2 regions of the Amycolatopsis sp. FU40 genome follow, and region 2 is predicted to be linked to the other one. Evidence: riboswitches for the same ligand, from Rfam matches in the RefSeq annotation. Region 2 holds a riboswitch; the other holds the start of a gene.
What was found. Region 2 has a riboswitch for cobalamin ahead of metE (5-methyltetrahydropteroyltriglutamate--homocysteine S-methyltransferase). Riboswitches for the same ligand answer to the same signal wherever they lie in the genome.
Positions count from the first base shown of each region.

Region 1 (3,361 bases), 3.3 Mb from region 2:
AGGCAGAGTTCGCCCTCTTCGATCGTGCCGTCGACGTCGCGGAGCACTGGCCGGTCCGCCCCGTCGTAAGTGACGCTGACGTGTGAAAACTCGATCATCGGGCGACCTCCGACACCAGCGCCGGACGCGGCGCGAACCAAGCGGGCAGCACACTGATCAGCACCGCGACGGCCGGCAACGGCGGCAGCTCCGGCCAGGTCAGCGGGCTGGCCGGGGTGGTGAGCGAAACCGGGTCGGCGAGCAGCACGAGCACCGCGGTCGCGACGCCGCACAGCACGACCAACGTCTCCGGCAGCCGCCACGGATCGGGCCGGTAGGTCGTGCGGCGGATCTGCCGTCCGCCCAGCACGAATCCGGCGACGGCCAGCACCAGACCGGCGATGAGCATCGGCACGCCGAGCCACGACGCGGACCCGTCGAGCACGCCGTAAACCCCAACCGCGACGCCGACCAAACCGGCCAGCACGCAGGTCGCGATCAGCATCCGGACGCGCGGCGAGAGGTAGCTGCGCCGTCCGTAGCCGCGGGAATCCATGGCCGCCGCGAGTTGCAGCGACCGGTCCATGGCGTCGGCGAGCACCGGCACGAAAATCCCCTTCACGAAGCGCAGGCCGCGCGTCTTCCCGGAGCGCAGCCGACGCGCGCGACGCACCCGCTGCACGCTCTCGACCAACTGCGGAGCCACGGACAGCGCGACGGTAACTGCCGTCCCTACCTCATACAGCGCCCCGGGTACGGCTTTGAGCAGGCGTTTCGGGTTCGCCAGCGCATTCGCGGCACCAACGCAGAGCACGATCGTCGCCAGCCGGAGCCCGTCATACAGCCCGCCGAGCAGTTCCTCGGCCGAAGTGGGGCCGAGCAGCTGAATGCCGGCCGCGACGCTCGGGAGCGGGATGGTCGGCAGCGTGAACAGGATGTGGCCGCCGTCCTCGCCGCCGATCAGGATCCGGAACAGTACGCGGGAGGCCAGGATCACCGCGGCGATCCAGGCGTACATCCGGAACGCCAGAGCCCACGGCGCGTCGCCGCGGCGGAGCACCACGACGAACCCGGCCACCGCGATCACCAAGGCGAGCAGAACTGGATTCGTGGTCCGGCTCGCGGCGACGGCGAGCGCGAGCGCCCACACCCACCACGCGCCGGGATGGAGCGCTCGCGGACTACTCCGCAGCACGCCTGCGGCGCACCGCGACGACCGTCCCAGCCACCACGAGCAGCACGACGACCACGATGCCGATCACCAGGCCCCACGGGAATCCACTGTCCGAAGTGGACTCCGGAGCCGCGGCGGGCGCGCTGGCCTTGCGCACCGGCTCGGTGCGCGGCGGCGGATACTCGGTGTAGGACTTGCCGATCGCGAACGACCAGCCCTCGAACGCCCCGGCGGGCGGCTTCCAGCTCTGCGCGCCGACCTGCGCCGACTCCCATTTGCCGCCGTTGGTGGCGGTCCAGAAGCTCCACGACGCCTTCTCCGGCGGCATCCCGGTGCAAGTCTGGTCGGCAGGCTTGTTCTCGATCTTGCACATCACGGCCAGGCCGTATTTGCCCGCGCCAGTGAGTTCGAACCCAGCGTTTTGCAGGGCGGTGACGCCGTTTTCCTGTTTGCCGGGCGCGCACCGGATGAGGGTTTCACCGCCAAGCCCCTGGAAGTCGACGATCACCGTGACGCCGTTGTCGTCCTGGCAGTAGCCGTCGGTGCCCTTGCCGGGCGTGGTGGCCGAGGCGGAAGAAGCACCGCCGAGGCCGGTAGCGACGAGAAGAGCGCAGCCGGCGAGGACTCGCCCCCAGTGCCGCGCGTGCACGAACCGCATGTCAGATGTACCTCGCATCGATCGGACCACGACGGGCGATCCGGCTCGCGGTCCCTCCGGGGCCGCTCACGGTTGCGGGCCAGCGCCGGATTCTCACCGGCTTCCCCCGTTCGTGGCGAAGAACTTGTCGACGTTAACGCACCGCAGGCCCCGCCGGTAGCGACCGCGGCCACACCTACACTTCCGGGCGTGGGACAGGACCAGCTGCGCGTCGGCCTCGTTGGAACCGGACCGTGGGCCACCACGGTGCACGCTCCCGGCCTCGCGGATCATCCAGGGACCGTGCTCAGTGCTGTGTGGAGCCGACGGCCGGAAGCCGCCACCGCGCTCGCGCAGGCCTACGACGCCGTCCCCACCAGCGACCTGGACGAGCTGTTCGAGCAGGTCGACGCACTCGCGTTCGCCGTGCCGCCGACTGTGCAGGCCGAGCTGGCGACCCGGGCCGCGGAGGCGGGCAAGCACCTGATCCTGGAGAAGCCGATCGCCCCCGACCTCGCCTCGGCGCAGCGTCTCGCCGACGCCGTGACGTCCGCTGGCGTCGCGTCGCTGGTGATGTTGACGCTGCGGTTCGCCCAGCAGACGCGCGACTGGCTGGACGGCGTCACCGCTGCTGGCGGCTGGCGCGGCGGCAGCGTGCAGTGGCTGTCCGGTGCCCTGCTCGCTGGCAAGTACGCGACCTCAGCCTGGCGGCAGGATCCGGCGGGCGGCGCGCTCGCCGACATCGGCCCGCACGCGTTCGACCTGCTCGACGCCGCCCTCGGCCCGATCACCGACGTCCTCGCCGCGCACCGCGGGCCCGAGGACCTGTGGCAACTGCTGCTTGAACACGAAGGCGGCATCACGAGCACTGCGACGCTCAGCCTGCGCCTGCCGGTGCAGCCGACGGTGGTCGAGTACTCGGTCTTCGGCGAACACGGCCTCCGCACCCTCGGCCGCACCGGCACGGCGAACGACGCGTACACCGCGCTGCTGGACGATTTCGCCGCGATGGTGTCGTGCGGAACGACCACGCATCCCTGCGACGTCCGCCGCGGCGTGCACCTGGCCCGGATCGTGGACCAGGCCCGCGCCGCGCTGAGCCGTTAATTCGGTTGCCCGGCCTGAGAGGATGAGCGGGAAGTTCGTTTCGGACGAAGGAATGCCTATGTGCTCCGCCACGGCCCACCCCGGCCGCTTGGCCTGAGCTGTTCGGCCTGCGCGCCCGGCGTGGGGTTGCCGATTTCGTGCTGCCCTTCCTTCTTCTCGAAAGGCTTCCACCAGAGATGTCCGCCCTTCAGGCATACGTCCGCGCGACCGCACCGATCGGCCGCGACACCGAGCGAATCGGCCCGTTCCTGGCGACTTTCGCCAAGGACAGCGCTCATCCGATGGAGAACTACGCCATCCCCGACGACGGCGCGAAGCCCTCGCCCGCCGAGATCGCTCTCCTGATTTCCGCTTACCGGCAACGAGATCTCCTGCCCCGGCTGGAGTTCTTCACCGACGCCGCCCCTGACGTCGAGGCAGCCCTCGTCGCCGCCGAGTTCACGTTGGAACGACGAGTGCCGGTG
Region 1 is NZ_CP091381.1:7,286,036-7,289,396, forward strand. It holds gene L3Q65_RS34250 (ABC transporter ATP-binding protein) at 1-98, opposite strand, end outside; gene L3Q65_RS34255 (CbiQ family ECF transporter T component) at 95-1,174, opposite strand; gene L3Q65_RS34260 (hypothetical protein) at 1,161-1,811, opposite strand; cobalamin riboswitch at 1,824-1,953, opposite strand; gene L3Q65_RS34265 (Gfo/Idh/MocA family protein) at 2,001-2,897, shown strand; gene L3Q65_RS34270 (GNAT family N-acetyltransferase) at 3,074-3,361, shown strand, end outside.
Region 1: another riboswitch for cobalamin. It lies ahead of L3Q65_RS34260 (hypothetical protein); the one in region 2 lies ahead of metE (5-methyltetrahydropteroyltriglutamate--homocysteine S-methyltransferase).

Region 2 (3,361 bases):
TATGTTTTGCCCGTTTGTGTACATAAGAAACAGATCTGGTCGATCGTTGACCAGTTCCGCTTGAGCGGGATGCCACTGGTTGCCGGTATCCTGGTATTGAAACTTTGAAGAGTTGGCAAACACTCGAGCACTCGGGACCGTTACCTCGAGTACATTGTCCGCTTGGCCGCCGAATGCCCCGTTGCCTTCGGAAATTCCGACAAGATTCCCATTCTGGCGAATCTCCCAATTGGGACTGCCGGGAACCCAGCGGAAGGTCACGTTCTCGCTGGCGAGCTCATGCGCGGACTTGATGTAGAACTCCCGGTACGGCACCCCTGGCCGCTGATCGGCCCAGCACCACAGAAATCCTTTCTCGCGCCCCGGGGAACTGTACAGTGTTCCCGCGGTCATTCCCGCTTCAACCCAGGTGTCCAGCTTCGGATTGTTGAGGTTGGTGAGAAGCCACTGCTCCCAGTTGGCGAACTCGGCATCTCGGTTGTCCACATGAAGACAACCAACCGTCAGATCCGAACCGACCCCGTTCATCCACAACGGCTGCTGCTTGGATCCGATGAATCCCACAGCGTAGCAGTGATCCGAAATCGTGCACGCTGGTTGACTGACCGCGCTTGCCTGACTGACGCTCGCCGCGAACGTCGAAGAAATAAGCACTAAAACCGCAGAAAATGATCGAGCAGGAGAAAGAATTCGCATCGCCCCTCCCTTGCGAAGTCACGAACTGAGTCTCCCGAATGTTGGCGCGTCACCAGCAACTCCACACCTTATCCTGGCTGTTGCACGCAAGAAACCGCCGACCGGGCGACAACCCAGTCAACGGATGTTCCCTGGTGTGCACAGCAATTTCGAGCAGAGACTGAAAAATAAGCAGAAAATATGGCCCGTCAGTGAGCAATGGCCAGGCGTTAACGGACGGTGCACCAAAAACATCAGCTGCACCATGCTTGACGCCAGACAGCACGGTGCAGCTCCTCCGTTCGTCTCGCAACGCTCCCTCCTGCTCCGGCAAGCAGCACGACGATCCCTCCCGAACCCTGGGACACCCGCATCCTGGCCCCGGACCCGGTAAGCTGACCCCGCCACTGGTTCGCCAGGACGCAGCCGCGTCCCGACGAGGCAACAGGGAACCCGGTGCGATTCCGGGACTGCCCCGCAGCGGTATGTGGGAACGAAAGCTGTCACCGCGAAACGCGGTAAAGCACTGGGCGCCAAGCCCGGGAAGCGACAGCCGGTAGGCACGAGCGATACGCCCACGAGTCCGAATACCTGCCAATGGCACGCACGCCGACGGCGTGCGTGAGTCCGGGCCTCGCGGGACAAGGCGCCGACCGAAGCACGGCGTTTCCGCGTGCCCGGGCTCTTCCGGCGAGCACGTGAGGATGCATGCTGTGAACACGATCGGCACCACGATTCTCGGCTACCCGCGAATCGGCCCGGCCCGCGAACTGAAGCGAGCGCTCGAGGCCTGCTGGGCGGGAAAGAGCACCGAGGAAGAACTACGAGCCACCGGACGGCAGCTGCGCGAGCAAACCTGGACGACCCTGCGGGACCAGGGCCTCGACTCGATCCCGTCCAGCACTTTCTCGCTCTACGACCAGGTGTTGGACACCGCCGCCCTCTTCGGCGCCCTGCCGGAACGCTTCACCCGGCTGGGCCTGTCGCCACTGGACACCTACTTCGCCGCAGCACGCGGGGTGCCGGACGCGCCCGCGCTCGAAATGACCAAATGGTTCGACACCAACTACCACTACCTCGTCCCGGAACTGGGCCCGGACTCCCGCTTCGCACTCACCGGCACCACACCGGTCGACGAGGTCCGCGAGGCAAAGGCGCTCGGCATCACCACCCGCCCCGTGCTCGTCGGCCCGGTCACCTTCCTGCTGCTGGCGAAGTCGGCCGAACCCGGCTTCACCCCGCTGGACCTGCTGGACGAACTGCTGCCCGCATATGCCGAGCTACTGGGCAAACTGGCCGACCAGGGCGTCGAATGGGTCCAGTTGGACGAACCGGCCTTCGCAGCCGACCGAACCACGCCGGAGTGCAACGCGCTCACCCGCGCTTACCACTGGCTGGCCAAGGAAAACCACCGCCCGAAGCTGCTGGCAGCCGGATACTTCGGCGGCCTCGGCCGGGCACTGGGCGTCCTGGCCCGCTCCCCCATCGAAGCGATAGCCGTCGATCTGGTGACCGATGAATCCTTTGTGGACAAAGTCGCCGAGGAAGGAGCGCTGCGAGACAAGGAAGTCCTAGCCGGGGTCGTCGACGGCCGGAATGTCTGGCGCACAGACCCAGGCGTCGCTCTGGCCCGCGCAGCCCGGCTGAGGGACACCGCAGCACACGTGAGCATCTCGACGTCATGCTCGCTCCTTCACGTCCCCTACGACGTGCGCGCGGAAACAGACCTCGACCCGCGGCTCAAGAACTGGCTGGCCTTCGCCCGGCAAAAGGTGGACGAGGTCGTGCTGCTCGGCCGAGCGCTCAGCGGAGAGAACGTCGACCTCGGCCCGGCACGAGCCGCAGTCGCCGACCGGGCCGGAGCCGCCGAACTCAACGACACCGACGTCCGAGCCCGCGTCGGAGCCCTCCAACCAGAAGACACCGTCCGCGCGCCGTATGCAGAACGCGCTGCAGCACAACAGAAAGCGCTGAACCTTCCGCCGCTGCCGACCACCACGATCGGCTCCTTCCCGCAAACCAGCGAGGTACGCCGAGCCCGAGCCGCACATCGCGCGGGCAAACTCGACGACACCGCCTACCGCACCGCGATGCGCACCGAAATCGACCGCGTCGTACGGCTGCAGGAAGACCTGGGCTTAGACGTCCTCGTGCACGGCGAACCCGAGCGCAACGACATGGTCCAGTACTTCGCCGAACAGCTCACCGGCTTCGCGGCGACCGCCCTCGGCTGGGTCCAGTCGTACGGATCCCGTTGCGTCCGCCCGCCAATCCTCTTCGGCGACGTCTCCCGGCCGCGACCGATGACCGTCGAATGGGCGCAGTACGCGCAAAGCCGCACCGACCGCCCGGTGAAGGGCATGCTGACCGGCCCGGTCACGATCCTGGCGTGGTCGTTCGTCCGCGACGACCAGCCGCTGGCCGACACCGCACGCCAGGTCGCGCTGGCGGTCCGGGACGAGGTCGCGGACCTGGAAGCCGCCGGGATCCGGATCGTGCAGGTCGATGAACCGGCATTACGGGAACTGCTGCCGCTGCACGCGGCGGACCGCGAGGCGTACTTCGGCTGGGCAGTCCCCGCGTTCCGGCTGGCCACCTCGGGCGCCGCGGAAACCACCCAGATCCACACGCACATGTGCTACTCGGAATTCGGCGACGTGCTGCCCGCGATCGACGCCCTCGACGC
Region 2 is NZ_CP091381.1:663,724-667,084, reverse strand. It holds gene L3Q65_RS04325 (hypothetical protein) at 1-696, opposite strand, end outside; cobalamin riboswitch at 1,067-1,289, shown strand; gene metE (5-methyltetrahydropteroyltriglutamate--homocysteine S-methyltransferase) at 1,380-3,361, shown strand, end outside.